3 regions of the Streptomyces sp. NPDC004667 genome follow, and region 3 is predicted to be linked to each of the others. Evidence: riboswitches for the same ligand, from Rfam matches in the RefSeq annotation. Region 3 holds a riboswitch; each other region holds the start of a gene.

What was found. Region 3 has a riboswitch for cyclic di-AMP ahead of ABZW32_RS08790 (transglycosylase family protein). Riboswitches for the same ligand answer to the same signal wherever they lie in the genome.
Region 1: it holds a riboswitch for cyclic di-AMP, as region 3 does, so the genes downstream of both, ABZW32_RS00995 (M23 family metallopeptidase) here and ABZW32_RS08790 (transglycosylase family protein) in region 3, are expected to answer to the same signal.
Region 2: it holds a riboswitch for cyclic di-AMP, as region 3 does, so the genes downstream of both, ABZW32_RS22520 (LysM peptidoglycan-binding domain-containing M23 family metallopeptidase) here and ABZW32_RS08790 (transglycosylase family protein) in region 3, are expected to answer to the same signal.

What each region holds. Positions count from the first base shown of each region.
Region 1 covers NZ_JBEXKC010000001.1:241,796-246,863, reverse strand. The annotation lists gene ABZW32_RS01005 (pitrilysin family protein) at 1-151, shown strand, start outside; gene ABZW32_RS01000 (pitrilysin family protein) at 148-1,539, shown strand; cyclic di-AMP (ydaO/yuaA leader) riboswitch at 1,768-1,926, shown strand; gene ABZW32_RS00995 (M23 family metallopeptidase) at 1,939-2,739, shown strand; gene ABZW32_RS00990 (GntR family transcriptional regulator) at 2,937-3,602, shown strand; gene ABZW32_RS00985 (HPr family phosphocarrier protein) at 3,890-4,171, opposite strand; gene ABZW32_RS00980 (GNAT family N-acetyltransferase) at 4,381-5,068, shown strand, end outside.
Region 2 covers NZ_JBEXKC010000040.1:65,343-70,410, forward strand. The annotation lists gene ABZW32_RS22510 (aspartate aminotransferase family protein) at 1-843, shown strand, start outside; gene ABZW32_RS22515 (tyrosine-protein phosphatase) at 891-1,712, opposite strand; cyclic di-AMP (ydaO/yuaA leader) riboswitch at 2,040-2,204, shown strand; gene ABZW32_RS22520 (LysM peptidoglycan-binding domain-containing M23 family metallopeptidase) at 2,209-3,252, shown strand; gene ABZW32_RS22525 (SGNH/GDSL hydrolase family protein) at 3,416-4,201, shown strand; gene ABZW32_RS22530 (MBL fold metallo-hydrolase) at 4,414-5,068, shown strand, end outside.
Region 3 covers NZ_JBEXKC010000011.1:55,718-60,785, reverse strand. The annotation lists gene eno (phosphopyruvate hydratase) at 1-892, opposite strand, end outside; gene ABZW32_RS08790 (transglycosylase family protein) at 1,186-1,938, opposite strand; cyclic di-AMP (ydaO/yuaA leader) riboswitch at 1,941-2,110, opposite strand; gene ABZW32_RS08785 (transglycosylase family protein) at 2,385-3,401, opposite strand; gene ABZW32_RS08780 (cytochrome P450) at 3,538-4,821, opposite strand; gene ABZW32_RS08775 (globin domain-containing protein) at 4,943-5,068, shown strand, end outside.

The DNA of each region.
Region 1 (5,068 bases), on a different contig from region 3:
CGTCCAGCGGGTCCTGGACATCACCGCCGAGGAGGTGCAGGCCGTGGCCGCCGCCCGGCTGCGCCCCGACAACCGCGCGGTGCTGGTCTACGAGCCGCTGCCCGGTTCCGACGAGTCCGACGAGAACGAGAACGAGGGGGCGGAGCAGTGAGCGACACCGCAGCCGTCACGATGACCTTCCACCCGCGCCCGCAGGCCGGCGAGGCCAAGCCCTGGGCCTTCCCGGCCCCCGTGCGCGGCACCCTCGGCAACGGCCTGACCCTGCTGCGCTGCCACCGCCCGGGCCAGCAGGTCGTCGCGGTCGAGGTCAACCTCGCCGCCCCGCTGGACGCCGAGCCCGAGGGCCTCGACGGGGTGGCCACCATCATGGCCCGCGCCCTGTCGGAGGGCACCGACAAGCACTCCGCGGAGGAGTTCGCCGCCGAGCTGGAGCGCTGCGGCGCCACGCTCGACGCGCACGCCGACCACCCCGGCCTGCGGGTCTCGCTGGAGGTGCCCGCCTCCCGCCTGCACAAGGCCCTCGGCCTGCTCGCCGAGGCGCTGCGCGCCCCGGCCTTCGCCGACAGCGAGGTCGACCGCCTGGTGCGCAACCGGCTCGACGAGATCCCGCACGAGCTGGCCAACCCGCAGCGCCGTGCCGCCAAGCAGCTCTCCAAGGAGCTCTTTCCGGCCACCCTGCGCATGTCCCGCCCCCGCCAGGGCACCGAGGAGACCGTCGCGCGGATCGACTCCGCGGCCGTACGCGCCTTCTACGAGGCCCACGTGCGCCCCGCCACCGCCACCGCGGTGGTCGTCGGCGACCTGACCGGCATCGACCTGGACGCCGTGCTCGCCGACACCCTGGGCACCTGGACGGGGAACTCCGCCGAGCCGCTGCCGGTTCCGCCCGTGACGGCCGACGACACCGGCCGCGTGGTCATCGTGGACCGGCCCGGAGCGGTCCAGACGCAGCTGCTGATCGGCCGGACCGGTCCCGACCGGCACGACATCGTCTGGGCGCCCCAGGTGCTCGGCACGTACTGCCTCGGCGGCACCCTCACCTCCCGCCTGGACAAGGTGCTGCGCGAGGAGAAGGGCTACACCTACGGGGTGCGGGCCTTCGGGCAGGTGCTGCGCTCCACCGCGGACGGCAAGGGCGCCTCGATGCTCGCCATCAGCGGGTCGGTGGACACCCCCAACACCGGTCCGGCGCTGGAGGACCTCTGGAAGGTGCTGCGCACGCTCGCCGCCGAGGGCCTGACCGACGCCGAACGCGACGTGGCCGTGCAGAACCTGGTGGGCGTGGCCCCGCTGAAGTTCGAGACGGCGGCGTCGGTCGCGGGCACCCTCGCCGACCAGGTGGAGCAGGAGCTGCCGGACGACTACCAGGCGCGGCTGTACGCCCGGCTGGCCGAAACCGGTACGGCGGAGGCCACTTCGGCGGTCGTGAGCGCGTTCCCGGTGGACCGGCTCGTCACGGTCCTGGTGGGTGACGCCGCGCAGATCGAGGAGCCCGTGCGGGCGCTCGGCATCGGTGAGGTCACCGTCGTCACCAACTGACGTTCGTGGCGTCGGTGTTCGGGGCCGGCGGCCCTCTGGCACCGGAGTACGACGAGGGGTCCCGGCGGTGTCACCGCTGGGACCCCTTTTGTCTGCTTTGCAGTCGTGGTTGCGGTTATGCGGTGTGGCGTACGCAACAAAAGCGCTCGTCTGTTTGGCGATCGACTGATGATCCGCCTAGCGTCGCCCTTGCTGTCCGTCAGTTGTGCGCGCCGCACTCGCGGCACCGGGCAGCGATCGCCGAGTCCCCGTCAGGCGCGAGCCTGGGGAGCCGGGGACCCACATGTGTCCCTGGGGTGAATCGGACCACCTCGCAAGAGGGGCCCGTAGGAGACCTTCCTGCTCCGAACCCGTCAGCTAACCCGGTAGGCGAGAGGGAAGGAAAGGACCAGCCCCTTCATGGCGTTTGGCAGTCGTACCGCCGCTCCCGGCAAGCACCGTGGTTCCAGCCGTCTGAGCCGCAAGACCGCCGGCTACGCCGGCATAGCCGCCCTCGCCACCACGGGTGTGGTCGCCGCCGTCGCGGCCCCGGCCTTCGCCGCGGACAACAGCGCGCCCTCCGCCGAGGACACCGGCCAGAACGCGGTCGTCGTCGCCGACGGCCTCCAGGACGACATCGAGGTCCAGGCCGAGTCCCAGCAGGTCGCCGCCGAGGCCGTCGCGGCCCAGGCGCAGGCCGAGGCCGACGCCAAGCAGCGCGCCGCCGAGGCCAAGCGGACCGCCGAGGCCAAGGAGAAGTCCGAGCGCGAGGCCGCCGAGCGCGCCGCCCGCGAGGAGGCCCGCAAGCGCCTCAACACCTTCGTGGCTCCCGTCGACGGCTCCTACGTCAGCACCCAGTACGGCGCGGGTGGCGGCATGTGGTCCTCCGGCAGCCACACCGGCATCGACTTCCACGCGGACGAGGGCACCTCGGTCCACGCCGTCGGCGCGGGCACCATCGTCGAGGCGGGCTGGGGCGGCGCGTACGGCAACAACATCGTCATCAAGCACAACGACGGTACGTACACCCAGTACGGGCACCTGCTCTCGCTGAACGTCTCCGTCGGCGAGAGCGTCACCGCCGGCCAGCAGATCGGCCTGTCGGGCTCCACCGGCAACTCCAGCGGCCCGCACCTGCACTTCGAGGCCCGCACCGGCGCCACGTACGGCACGGACATCAACCCGCTGGCGTACCTGCGCCAGCACGGCGTCGGCGTCTGACCCGCACGCACCGCGCACCTCCGCAGTACGAAGAAGGCCCCGGCTCTCCGAGCCGGGGCCTTCTTCGCGTCCCCCGCCGCAGTGAAATGTTTCGGATATCGGGCCGTCATCGGAAATTATCGTGTGCTGCAATAGAGTCGCAGCACGGTCAAGATTCCGGCGACGATGCCGGCGGTGAATCCAGCGGAGGTCCGGCCTTGCGTATTCCTGCGCACGCGGTATGCACAGCGATCCGCGACGACATCGTCTCCGGTTTCTTCGGGCCGGGGGGCCGGCTGACCGAGGAGGTGCTCGCCCGCCGCTACGGCGTCTCCCGGGTCCCCGTCCGCGAGGCGCTGCGCACCCTGGAGTCCGAGGGCTTCGTCACCACCCGGCGCCACGCCGGCGCCTGCGTGGCCGAGCCGACCGTCCAGGAGGCCGCCGACCTCCTGGAGCTGCGGGTGCTGCTGGAGCCGCTGGCGGCCTCACGGGCGGCCCGCCGGCGCACCGAGGCCCACCTGAAGGTCCTGCGCGGGCTGGTCAGGCTGGGCCGGGAGCGGGCCCGCAAGGCGCCGGGGGAGGACCTGCGGGCCCTGGGGGGCTGGTTCCACGAAACCCTGGCCCAGGCCTCCGGCAGCCCCGGGCTGATCGCCCTGCTGACCCAGACCCGGCGCAAGATCGCCTGGATGTACGTGGTGGAGCCCCCGGCGCGGCCCGTGGACTCCTGGGCGGAGCACGGCGCGATCGTCGACGCGGTGGCGCGCGGGGACGCGGAGCGGGCCGCGGCCCTCACCGCGCTGCACGCGGAACGGGCGGCCGGGGCGCACCGGCCGCGGGTGAGGACTTCGCAACCTGCCGTACACACGGCGAGCGGCCGGCATTAACAAGCGCCCCGTATACAAAAGGGAAGCCCGCGCCGGTGAAATGCGGCGTGCCCGCTTTTCCTGTCGTGTGCAATTCTGCCGGGCCGTCGAGCTGTCCGGAAATTACTCCGCCGGGCCCTGTCGACGCCGCGCCCTGCCGAATTGCCGCGGCCGAATTCATGCGGCCGGAATTCGGGAGATCGGGTGCGGGCGATCGGGTGCGTGCGGCCGGCCGGGACGGGAAAACAGCGAAGCCGCGGTCCCCGGGGTGGGGGGACCGCGGCTTCACCGGCACCGGACCCGAAGGGTCAGACGGTCTCCGGGAGCTCCTCGAGGCCCTCGGCGACCAGCTTCGCGAGGCGGTCCAGCGCGACGTCCGCGCCGTCGGCCTCGGAAGCGAGCACGATCTCCTCGCCGCCCTGGGCGCCCAGGCCCAGGACGGCCAGCATGGAAGCGGCGTTGACGGGGTCGCCGCCCGCCTTCGCGATGGTCACCGGGACGCCGGAAGCGGTCGTCGCGCGGACGAAGATCGAGGCGGGACGAGCGTGCAGGCCCTCGGCCCAGCCGACGTTGACGCGGCGCTCTGCCATGGTGATGCCCTTCAGGTTCTTACGGTTGTCTAGACCAGTCTCTCACGACACCCGGACTGCTCGGACCGACTTCCGACCCGGATCCACCGCCGTTCGACCCTCCCCAGCTTGCACTGGTTCGCCCCGGTGTGCCGGATCCGCCGCGCGCACGCGGTCCCACCTGCCGGGCACGCCCTCCACCGGGGCGCACCGCCCCTTAGGGTGGCTCCATGACCACCGCGTCGGACCCCTCGTACCCGGCCCACTGGGAAGCGGACGTCGTGCTGCGCGACGGCGGCACCGCCCGGATCCGCCCCATCACCACCGAGGACGCGGGCCGGCTGGTCAGCTTCTACGACCAGATCTCGGACGAGTCGAAGTACTACCGGTTCTTCGCCCCCCACCCCCGCCTCTCCGACCGCGACGTGCACCGCTTCACGCACCACGACTACGTCGACCGCGTGGGCCTCGCCGCGACCATCGGCGGGGAGTTCATCGGCACCGTCCGCTACGACCGCATCGGCCCCGACGGCCGTCCCGCCTCGGCGCCCGCCGACGAGGCCGAGGTGGCCTTCCTCGTACAGGACGCCCACCAGGGCCGCGGGGTGGCCTCCGTCCTGCTGGAGCACATCGGCGCGGTGGCCCGCGAACGCGGCATCCGCCGGTTCGCCGCCGAGGTGCTGCCCGCCAACACCAAGATGATCAAGGTCTTCACGGACGTCGGCTACCAGCAGAAGCGCAGCTTCGAGGACGGCTCCGTCCACCTCACCCTCGACCTCGAACCCACCGCCGAGTCCCTCGCCGTCCAGCGGGCCCGCGAGCAGCGCGCCGAGGCCCGGTCCGTCCAGCGCCTGCTGGCCCCCGGCTCCGTCGCGGTGCTCGGCGTCAGCCGCTCCGGATCCGGCGTGGGCTCCGCCG
Region 2 (5,068 bases), on a different contig from region 3:
GCGCTGGGGGACCTGGACGCCCTGGAGGCGGAGCTCCGGCGCGGGGACGTCGCCGCCCTGATCGTCGAGCCGGTCCAGGGCAAGGGCGTGCTCGCCGCCCCGCCCGGATACCTGCGCGCCGCACAGGAACTGCTGCACCGCCACAAGGCGCTGCTCATCGCGGACGAGGTCCAGACCGGCCTCGGACGGACGGGCGATTTCTACGCGTACCAGCACGAGCCGGGCGTGGAACCGGACCTGGTGTGCGTGGCCAAGGCCCTCTCCGGCGGCTACGTCCCCGTCGGGGCGACCCTCGGCAAGGACTGGATCTTCCAGAAGGTCTACTCCTCCATGGACCGCGTGCTGGTGCACTCCGCCAGCTTCGGCTCCAACGCGCAGGCGATGGCGGCCGGGCTGGCGGTCCTCGCCGTCATGGAGGACGAGCAGGTGGTGGCCAACGCCCGCGCGACGGGCGACCTGCTGCGCGGGCGGCTCGCGGCGCTGGTGGACGAGTACGAGCTGCTGCACGAGGTGCGGGGGCGCGGCCTGATGATCGGCATCGAGTTCGGCCGGCCGTCCTCCCTGGGGCTGCGCAGCCGCTGGGCCGTGCTCCAGGCGGCCCGCAAGGGCCTGTTCGCGCAGATGGTCGTGGCGCCGCTGCTGAACCGGCACCGGATCCTGACCCAGGTCTCCGGCGACCACCTGGAGGTCATCAAGCTCATCCCGCCGCTGATCGTGGACGAGGGGGACGTGGACCGGTTCGTCGGGGCGTTCCGCGAGGTCATGGACGAGGCGCACGGCGGGGGCGGCCTGATGTGGGACTTCGGCAGGACCCTGGTCAAGCAGGCGGTCGGCAACCGCTGAGCGGGCGGCGGGGGCCGGGTGTGCCCCCGCCGCGGGCCCCGTCGGCGTCAGCCGACGAGGAGCCGTTCGCGCAGCCGCTCCAGCGTGGCGGGTGCGAGGCCGAGTCCCCCGGCGAGGTAGCCGTCCACCCCGCCCCACTGGCCGTCGATGGTGTCGAACGCCGCGAGCAGGTACTCGGCGCGCGCCTCGAAGAGCGGGGCCAGCAGCTCCATGACCTCGGGGGAGCGGTCCTCGGGCGCGTCGCCGCCGCGCCGGACGCGGTAGCGGTTGTGCGGGGCGTTGGACTCCAGGTAGTCGGCGACGATCGCGTCGCGCCCGACGCCCAGGGCGAGCAGGGTGACGGCGATCGACAGTCCCGCGCGGTCCTTGCCCGCGGCGCAGTGCATCAGTGCCGGGACGCTGTCCTCGGCGAGCGCGCGCACCACCCGGCCGTGCTCGGCGGTGCGGGTGAGGATGATCGTCCGGTACGAGTCCCTCATGCGGGCGGCCGCCTTGCCGTCGCCCAGGACGGTGCGGAGCCGGGCGAGGTCCCCGTCGCGGACCATCTTCCAGAACTCCCGTCCGTCGGCCGGATCCGACAGCGGGATGTTCACGTTGCGCACGCCCGCCAGCTCGACGTCCGGGCCCTCCAGGGCCTGGTCGGCTCCGTTGCGGAAGTCGAAGACGGTGTGCAGCCCGAGGGATTCGAGGAACTCCGTATCGGTTTCGGTGGCATGTGCGAGATGTCCGCTTCGGAACAGTCGTCCCGGCCTGACCCTCCGCCCGTCGGCGGCCGACAGGCCGCCCACGTCACGGAAATTGCGCACTCCGGAGAGCCCGCGCTCCGGCTCCGGGGTGCTCGACGGGGGCTGGGGTATCTGCTGGGTCACGTGCGCTCCTCCGCGTGTCCTGCGTGTGTCCTGCGTGTCCGAATTGATCTGGTTGGGAACAACTTGCCATATGTGGAGGCGAGATCGCGCCAGGCCCCGTGAGCCAGATCATACGGTGACCGTCCGTGCCTGATCGCGAAATCCGAATTCCCTTGCCAGGGCGGTTGTTGCCGCAGGGGAATGGACGGAGGGTGACGGGAATTCCGTTGATCCCTCACGCCTGCTATTCCGTCAGGGAATTCACGGCTTGTTGTGCGCACTCCCGCTGGATTACCTTCGCGATCGATCCGGGTGGACCGCCTCATCCTGCCGCCGCCCGGGAACCGCACCCGACCATCGACGCGCGCGGCAGGAGCGGGGGAACCAGGTAAGTCGCCGTTCCGGATCACTTCCGGGCGGCTCGGGGTGAAGTCGTACGCGTGTTCCACGGGTACGGCCGGACATCTCCAGTCCGAACCCGACAGCTCACCTCGCAGGCGCCGGAGAGGAATTCGCCATGCCCGCAAAGGGTAAGCACCGCCGTCCGAAGTCCCGTTCCATATCCCGTGGCCTCGCCGTGGCCGGCACCGGTGGTGCCGCCCTCGCGCTGCCGCTGACGGTCGCCGCCGGCGCCCACGCCGCCACCGGGGCCGTGACGCCCGCGCAGGTGCCCCAGACCCTCCGGGCCCCCGCCGCCGCTCCGGCCGCCGCCCCCGCCGCCGCTCCGGCCGCCGCCCCCGCCGCCGCTCCGGCTGCCGCTCCGGCCGTCTACACCGTCGTCCCGGGCGACTACCTGTCGAAGATCGCCGCGGAGCGCCACCTCCAGGGCGGCTGGGAGCGGCTCTACGCGGACAACCGCGAGGCCGTCGGCGCGAATCCCTCCCTCATCCACCCGGGCCTGCGGCTGACGCTGGACGGTCCCGCCGGGACCCCCGCGCCGAAGGCTCCTGAGGCCGCGGCCGAGGAATCCTCCAGCGGGACTCCGGCGGCCGACGAGGCCCCGTCCGCGGCCGGCGGGGACACCGCCGACGCCCCCGCCGCGCCCCCCGCACCGCGGTCCGCCGCCTCGCGCGGACCGGCGGCCAAGACCCCGGCCCAGAGCCCGGCGCCCTCCGCGCCCACGGCCCCGGCCGGTTCCGCGGCCCCCGCGAGCGGTTCCGGTTTCGTCGCCCCGGTCGACGGCGGCACCTCCACCCCGTACCACCAGAGCGGCAGCATGTGGTCCTCCGGTTACCACACCGGCGTCGACTTCATCGCCGGCACCGGCACCACCGTCAAGGCGGTCGGCGCGGGCACGGTGGTTTCCGCAGGCTGGGGAGGTGCGTACGGCAACGAGGTCGTCATCCGCCACGCCGACGGCAAGTACTCCCAGTACGGCCACCTCTCCCAGCTGTCCGTCTCGGTGGGCCAGAGCGTCACCGCCGGACAGCGCATCGGCCTCTCCGGCGCCACCGGCAACGTGACGGGCCCGCACCTCCACTTCGAGATCCGCACCGGCCCGTCCTACGGCTCGGACATCGACCCGCTGGCCTACCTCCGCTCCAAGGGCGTGAACGTCTGACGGGAGCCGCGGCAGCGGCACGGACACGCGTGGGGCCGGGACCTGAGGGGGGTCCCGGCCCCACGTGTACTTATTCCTTATCCCCCGCGTGGTATAGATCACGGTCCGTCAACCCCTCATTACGTTGGCGTAGGTTGGTGACGGGGGTGAAGGATGTCGTCCCGTGGCAGCGACGAAGACGACACTCAAGACCATCGGCTCGTACGCGGCGATCGGGGACAGCTTCACCGAAGGCGTGGGGGACCCGGGACCCGGGGATTCCTATCTCGGCTGGGCGGACCGGCTCGCCGTCCTCCTGGCCGATCAGCGCGACGAGCACGACTTCCGGTACGCGAACCTCGCGGTGCGGGGCAAGCTCCTCGACCAGATCGTGGCCGAACAGGTGCCCAGAGCCCAGGACCTCGCCCCGGACCTGGTCACCTTCTGCGCGGGCGGTAACGACATCATCCGGCCGGGCAGCGACCCGGACGACGTGGCGGAGCGGTTCGAGGCGGCGGTGGCCGACCTCACCGGGGCCGTCGGCCTCGTCATGATCACCACCGGCTTCGACACCCGGGGCGTCCCCGTCCTCAAGCACCTGCGGGGCAAGGTCGCGACGTACAGCGCGCACGTACGTTCCATCGCGGACCGCTACGACTGCCCGGTCCTCGACCTCTGGTCGCTGAAGTCGGTGCAGGACCGCCGGGCCTGGGACGGCGACCGGCTGCACCTCTCGCCCGAGGGCCACACCCGTGTCGCGCTCCGCGCCGCACAGGTCCTCGGCTACGAGATCCCCGCCGACCCGGACCAGCCGTGGCCGCCCACCCCGCCGCGCGGATCGGTGGACGTCACCCGGGACAACATCCAGTGGGCGCGCGAGCACCTCGTGCCCTGGATCGGCCGCCGGCTGCGCGGGGAGTCCTCCGGCGACCACGTCGAGGCCAAGCGCCCGGACCTGCTGCCGCTCTAGGCCCTGCCGTCAAAGGCGTCGCGGGCCGGGCGCCACGGTGACGACGGGGCCCCGCGGCCCGGAGGAGCGCCCGCACGGGCGGTCCCTGGGGAGTCGGCCGGGAGATCCGGCCGACTCGCGGGCGGGACGAGGAATCCTGGGGGGCCGGTACGCGTTGGGATGGTCGTGGTCGTACGACCGTCCCACACCGCCCTGCACCTCCAGGAGGCGCCTTGACCGGCTCCCAACCCCTGCGTCCCCGGCTGCGCGCCCTGCGGCCCGAAGCCTTCGGCGCGGACCCCTCCGGCGCACGGCTGGAGCGGATCCTGCGCTCGCCGAACTTCGCCGACGGCGTCTTCCAGAACCCCGTGGGCGCACGGACCAGGCCCTCCGGGTCGATGGTCGAGTTCGCCAAGATCTACTTCCACAAGGAGCAGCGGGTACGGCGCAACCCGGGCGCCCCCATCCCGGTGTACCCCACCACCCTCGCCGAGCTGGCGAAACCGCCGGTCAGCGGGCTGCGCCTGACCTGGATGGGGCATTCCAGCGTGCTCGCCGAGATCGACGGGCGCAGGGTCCTCTTCGACCCGGTCTGGGGCGAGCGCTGCTCCCCCTTCCCGTTCGCCGGACCCAAGCGGCTGCACCCGGTCCCCGTGCCGCTGGCCTCCCTCGGCGAGGTCGACGTCGTGGTGATCTCCCACGACCACTACGACCACCTCGACCTGCCCACCATCAAGGCACTGGCCGGTACGGACACCGTCTTCGCCGTCCCGCTCGGCGTCGGCGCGCACCTGGAGCGCTGGGGCGTGTCGCCGGACCGGCTGCGCGAGCTCGACTGGAACGAGACGACCGAGGTCGCAGGGCTCTCCCTCACGGCCACCCCGGCCC
Region 3 (5,068 bases):
TCTTCCAGCCGGCCCAGTCGTCCTCGAACAGCGGGTCCTCGATGGAGACCAGCGGGTACGCCTCGACGAGCTCGGCGTAGTAGTCGGTCATCTCGGCGGCCGAGCGGGACTGGCCCTCGAACTCGTACTTGCCGTCCTTGTAGAACTCGGACGCGGCGACGTCGAGCGCGAGCGCGATGTCCTTGCCCGGGGTGTAGCCGGCCTGCTTGATGGCCTCGATGATGAGGTCGAGCGCGGCGCGGTTGGACTCCAGGTTCGGGGCGAAGCCGCCCTCGTCGCCCAGGCCGGTGGAGAGGCCCTTGGTGTGCAGGACCTTCTTGAGGGTGTGGTAGACCTCGGCACCCCAGCGCAGCGCCTCGGAGAAGGACTCCGCGCCGATCGGGGCGATCATGAACTCCTGGATGTCCACGTTGGAGTCGGCGTGCGACCCACCGTTGAGGATGTTCATCATCGGAACGGGCAGCAGGTGCGCGTTCGGGCCGCCGAGGTAGCGGAAGAGCGGCAGGTCCGAGGCCTCGGACGCGGCGTGCGCGACGGCGAGGGACACGCCGAGGATGGCGTTGGCGCCGAGGGAGCCCTTGTTGTCGGTGGCGTCCAGGTCGAACATGGCCTGGTCGATCAGGCGCTGCTCGGTGGCGTCGTAGCCGACGAGCTCCGGGCCGATCTGCTCGATGACGGCGAGGACGGCCTTCTCGACGCCCTTGCCCATGTAACGGTTGGGGTCACCGTCACGGAGCTCGATGGCCTCGAACGCTCCGGTGGAGGCACCGGACGGAACGGCAGCACGGCCGGTGCTGCCGTCGTCGAGGCCCACCTCGACCTCGACCGTGGGGTTGCCTCGGGAGTCCAGGATTTCCCGGGCTACGACGACGTCGATGGAGGGCACGAGCATCTCCTTCTGGGATGTGACGCTGGGTGTGCGGTGGCGGGTGGCCGTGGGACGGCCTTGCCGACTAGAGCCTAACCGGCTCCGGGCACTGGGCCTGTCGCCGCCCGGGTCCTGGGACGAAAAAGGGCCCGAATACCCCTCTTCTCTGACATAAGACCCTCACCTGTTCGCCCTCGGCGGTATCCGCCGCAGGTCGGCGGCCGTGCACAACACACCGCCGCCCGGCGCGTGGGAGACGCGCCGGGCGGCGGGAAGCACTACGGGCCGGGCCCGGTGATGCGGTGTTACGCGGGATTTCAGCTGAGCTTCAGCTTCTGCCCCGGGAAGATCATGTCGGCGTCGTCGACGATGTCCTTGTTGAGGTCGAAGAGCTTCTCCCAGCCGCCCTGGACGCCGTTGGCCTGGGCGATGGTCCCGAGGGTGTCGCCCTCCTTGACCTCGTACGAGCCGTTGCCGGTCTTCACGGTGCCGGTCGAGGGGGCCTGGGCCTTCGGGGTCGACGGCTTCGCCGGGGCGGGCTTGGACGGGGTCCAGTTGCCGGAGCCGGAGCCGGACGCCTTGGTCTCGGTGTCGGCCTTCGGGGTGGAGGGCTTCGCCGGGGCGGGCTTGGCCGGGGCCGGCTTGGTGTCGGGCTTCGGCTTCGACGGGGTGGTGGTCGAGCCGCCGCCGTTGTAGGCGGAGTTGGACAGGCCGACGCCGCAGGACGGCCAGGCGCCCTTGCCCTGGCCCTTGAGGACCTTCTCGGCGATGGCTATCTGCTGCGACTTGGAGGCCTGGTTGGCCTGCGCGGCGTACGCCTTGCCGCCGTACGCGGCCCACGTGGAGGACGAGAACTGCAGGCCGCCGTAGTAGCCGTTGCCCGTGTTGATGGACCAGTTGCCGCCGGACTCGCAGGAGGCGACCTTGTCCCACTCGCTGACGGTGGCGGCGCTCGCGGAGCCCGCGGCCATCAGCGGGGCGGCGACGGCGACACCGGCGACACCGGCGAGCGTGACGATGCGGACGGCCTTGGAGCCGCGACGGTGCTTGCCCTTGCCGGAAAGCAGCATGGAGTTCTCCTCACCGACGCCTTCGAGGTGAGCTGTCGGGTTCGGGCGGATGAGTTGCCCGGTCACGTGTCGAGCACGTGGCTTAACCCCTAGCCGTTCGCGACCGTCTCTCAACGGCCTTTCCCGGCGCCTACCTTGGTTCCCCCGCTCCTGCCTTCGGCGCTTGCGCGACGACTGTTCCCTCCGTCCGCCGGCAGGATTCGGCGATGCGGTCGAAGGAGCCCGCGGTGGCGAGCGATTCAGAAGGTAGGCAGGTCTCTCCCCGATGTTCAACGCGCGACATCAGGGAGAAACCGGCCTACTTGCATTCCTCAAATGGGCGTTTTCGCAGGTGAGGGCGGGGTTTGCGGAAGTTCCGGAACGAGACACGCCAGTTGACCGGAAGAGACGCATGTCTCATTTACCGATAACGGACATTCAGGTCTTTCCGGATGCCCGAACTGCCCCTATTTCTTGGATAGATCCAGGTTCTGACCGGGCTTGATGAGGTCCGCGTCCCCACCGATGACCTGCTCGTTGGCCTGGTAGAGGGCGGTCCAGCCCCCCTTGAGCCCCTTGGCGTTCGCGATGTCGGTGAGGCTGTCGCCCGGCTTCACCGTGTACGTGGGGTCCGGGGTGCCCGACGCCGTGCCGGGCGCGGTCGCCACCTCGACGGCCGCCGGGCCGCGGTGCTTGCCCGCGCCCTCGCCCTTCTCCGCGGCCGGAGAGGTGGGGGTGGCGCCGGGGGTGGTCGGGACCGGGGAGGCCGTCGGGTCCACCGGGGCGGTCGGGCTGACCGGGGCCGTCGGGGAGACCGGGGCGGTCGGGTCCACCGGGCTGGTGGGGCTGACCGGAGGCGCGGTGGTCGGCGCGGTCGGGTCCGGGTCCGGCATGACGGGCAGTCCGGTGTTCGGGCCCAGCGGGTAGTCCGGCAGCCCGCTCGGGCTCGTGGACGGGGAGGCGCCCGGCTTCGCCGGCTGCGGGGTCGGGGCCCCGAAGTCGGTGGCGCGGCCGCTCGAACTGGAGTCGGGCACGGCGCTGTCCGGCCGGGTCGGGGTGGGGGCGACGGGCCCGCGGCGGTCGCCGGGGTCCACCTGAGGCGCAGGCCCCTGCTGGGTCAGCCCGGCCGAGGCGGAGCACAGCGGCCACGCCTGGGGGCCCTGGGAGGCCAGCACCGTCTCGGCGACGGCTATCTGCTGGGAGCGGCTGGCGAGGTCGGGGCGCTCCGCGTAGGCGAGTCCGCCCGCGTTCTTCCACTGCTCCAGGCTGAACTGGAGGCCGCCGTAAGCCCCGCTGCCGGAGTTGGCGCTCCAGGTGCCGCCGCTTTCGCAGTCGGCGACCTTGTCCCACGTGGCGGTGTCGGCGGCGCTCGCGTTCGTGGCGGCGAGCAGCGGCAGGGCCAACGCGGAGCCGGTGACTCCGGCGGTGACGACCAGGGCTGGTACCTGGCGGGGGCGTCTGTGGCGGCCGTTCCCGGGAAGCATGTGGCTGCACCTTTCGCATAACGGCGGGGTAACGGCAGAACCTAGCCGCCTTCGAACGGATGTCACAAGTTCGGGCCCGGGCTGACTTCCGGTCAGCCGATCGGTTTCCGCCGCCGGGTTGCCGGACCCCGGTGTTTCAAGGTGTGAAGCGGACCGGGAGGGTGCGCAGGCCCCGCATGATGAGCCCGCCGCGCCAGCGCAGGTCCGTAGGGGGAACGGCAAGTTCCAGATCCGGCAGACGCGTCAGCAAAGTCGCGAGCGCCGTCTGGCCTTCGAGACGGGCGAGCGGGGCGCCGAGGCAGTAGTGGATCCCGTGGCCGTATCCGAGGTGCTGATTGTCACTCCGGGAGAGGTCGAGGGTGTCCGGGTCGGCGAACCGGTCGGGGTCGCGGTCGGCCGCCGCGAGGACCACCAGGACGGGGTCCCCGACGGCGACGTCCTGCCCGCCGAGGGTCAGCGGCTCGGTCGCGAAGCGCCAGGTGGCCAGTTCCACCGGTCCGTCGTAGCGCAGCAGTTCCTCGATGCCGGTCTCCAGGAGGCCGCGTTCCCCGGCCGCGAGGGAGTCCTGGAGGCGTGCGCGCTGGTCCGGGTTCACGAAGAGGGCGTGCAGGCCGTTCCCGATCAGGTTGACCGTGGTCTCGAAGCCGGCGAACAGGAGGATGAAGGCCATGGCGGTGGCCTCCGCCTCCGTCAGGTGGTCCCCGTGGTCGCTCGCCCGGATCAGGTCCGAGATGAGGTCATTGCCCAGATCGTCCCGCTTGCGGTGGATCAGTTCCCCGAGATAGGTGCGGATCTGCTTCACGGAGCGGGCCACCCCGCCGCGCGGTCCCCCGCCGTGCCGGATCATCATCCCGGCCCAGTCGCGGAAGTCGTCCTGGTCCTCGCGCGGTACGCCGAGCATCTCGCAGATGGCGTAGATGGGGAGCGGGAAGGCGAACTCATGGATGAGATCGGCCTCCCCGCGCTCGGCGTCGCCGGCCTTCTCGACGATCCCGTCGATCAGGTGGTCGGTGAGCTCCTGCACGCGCGGGGTGAACTCGGCGACCCTGCGCGGGGTGAACGCCTTCGACACCAGCCGCCGCAGCCGGGTGTGGTCCGGCGGGTCGATGTTCAGCAGGTGCGTCATCAGCTCCGCCTTGCGCTCCCCCGGGATCCCGGTCTTCCCCTTGGCGTGCGCGGGTTCCGCGTGGTGTGCGGGGTTCTTGCTCAGCCGCTGGTCGGCGAGGGCCTGGCGGGCGTCGGCGTAGCGGGTCACGAGCCATGCCTCGACCCCGCTGGGGAGCTTCGTGCGGTGCACCGGGGAGTGCTCGCGCAGCCAGGCGTAGGCCGGGTAGGGGTCGGTCGCGAACTCCCAGTCGAAGAGGGTCGGCCCCTGGGAGGGGGAACCGTCGGCCGCGGGAGTGGAGGTCTGCTCATGCACCTGACGACGTTATCCCGGCCGGAAGCCATCATCCGATATGGGTGGTTCGTCGCGGCTGTCCGTAGATGGGCCATCGCTTGACCTCGACTTCCACGACATTCCTACTTTCGGATTTGTGGACGTGAGGATCTTGAAAAGCAGTTTCGCGGTGGTGGAGAGACGGGCCGAGCACGCGGTCAAGTTCTTCTACTCCCACCTCTTCTGGCACCACCCCGGACTCCGCGCCCTCTTCCCGGCCTCCCCCGAG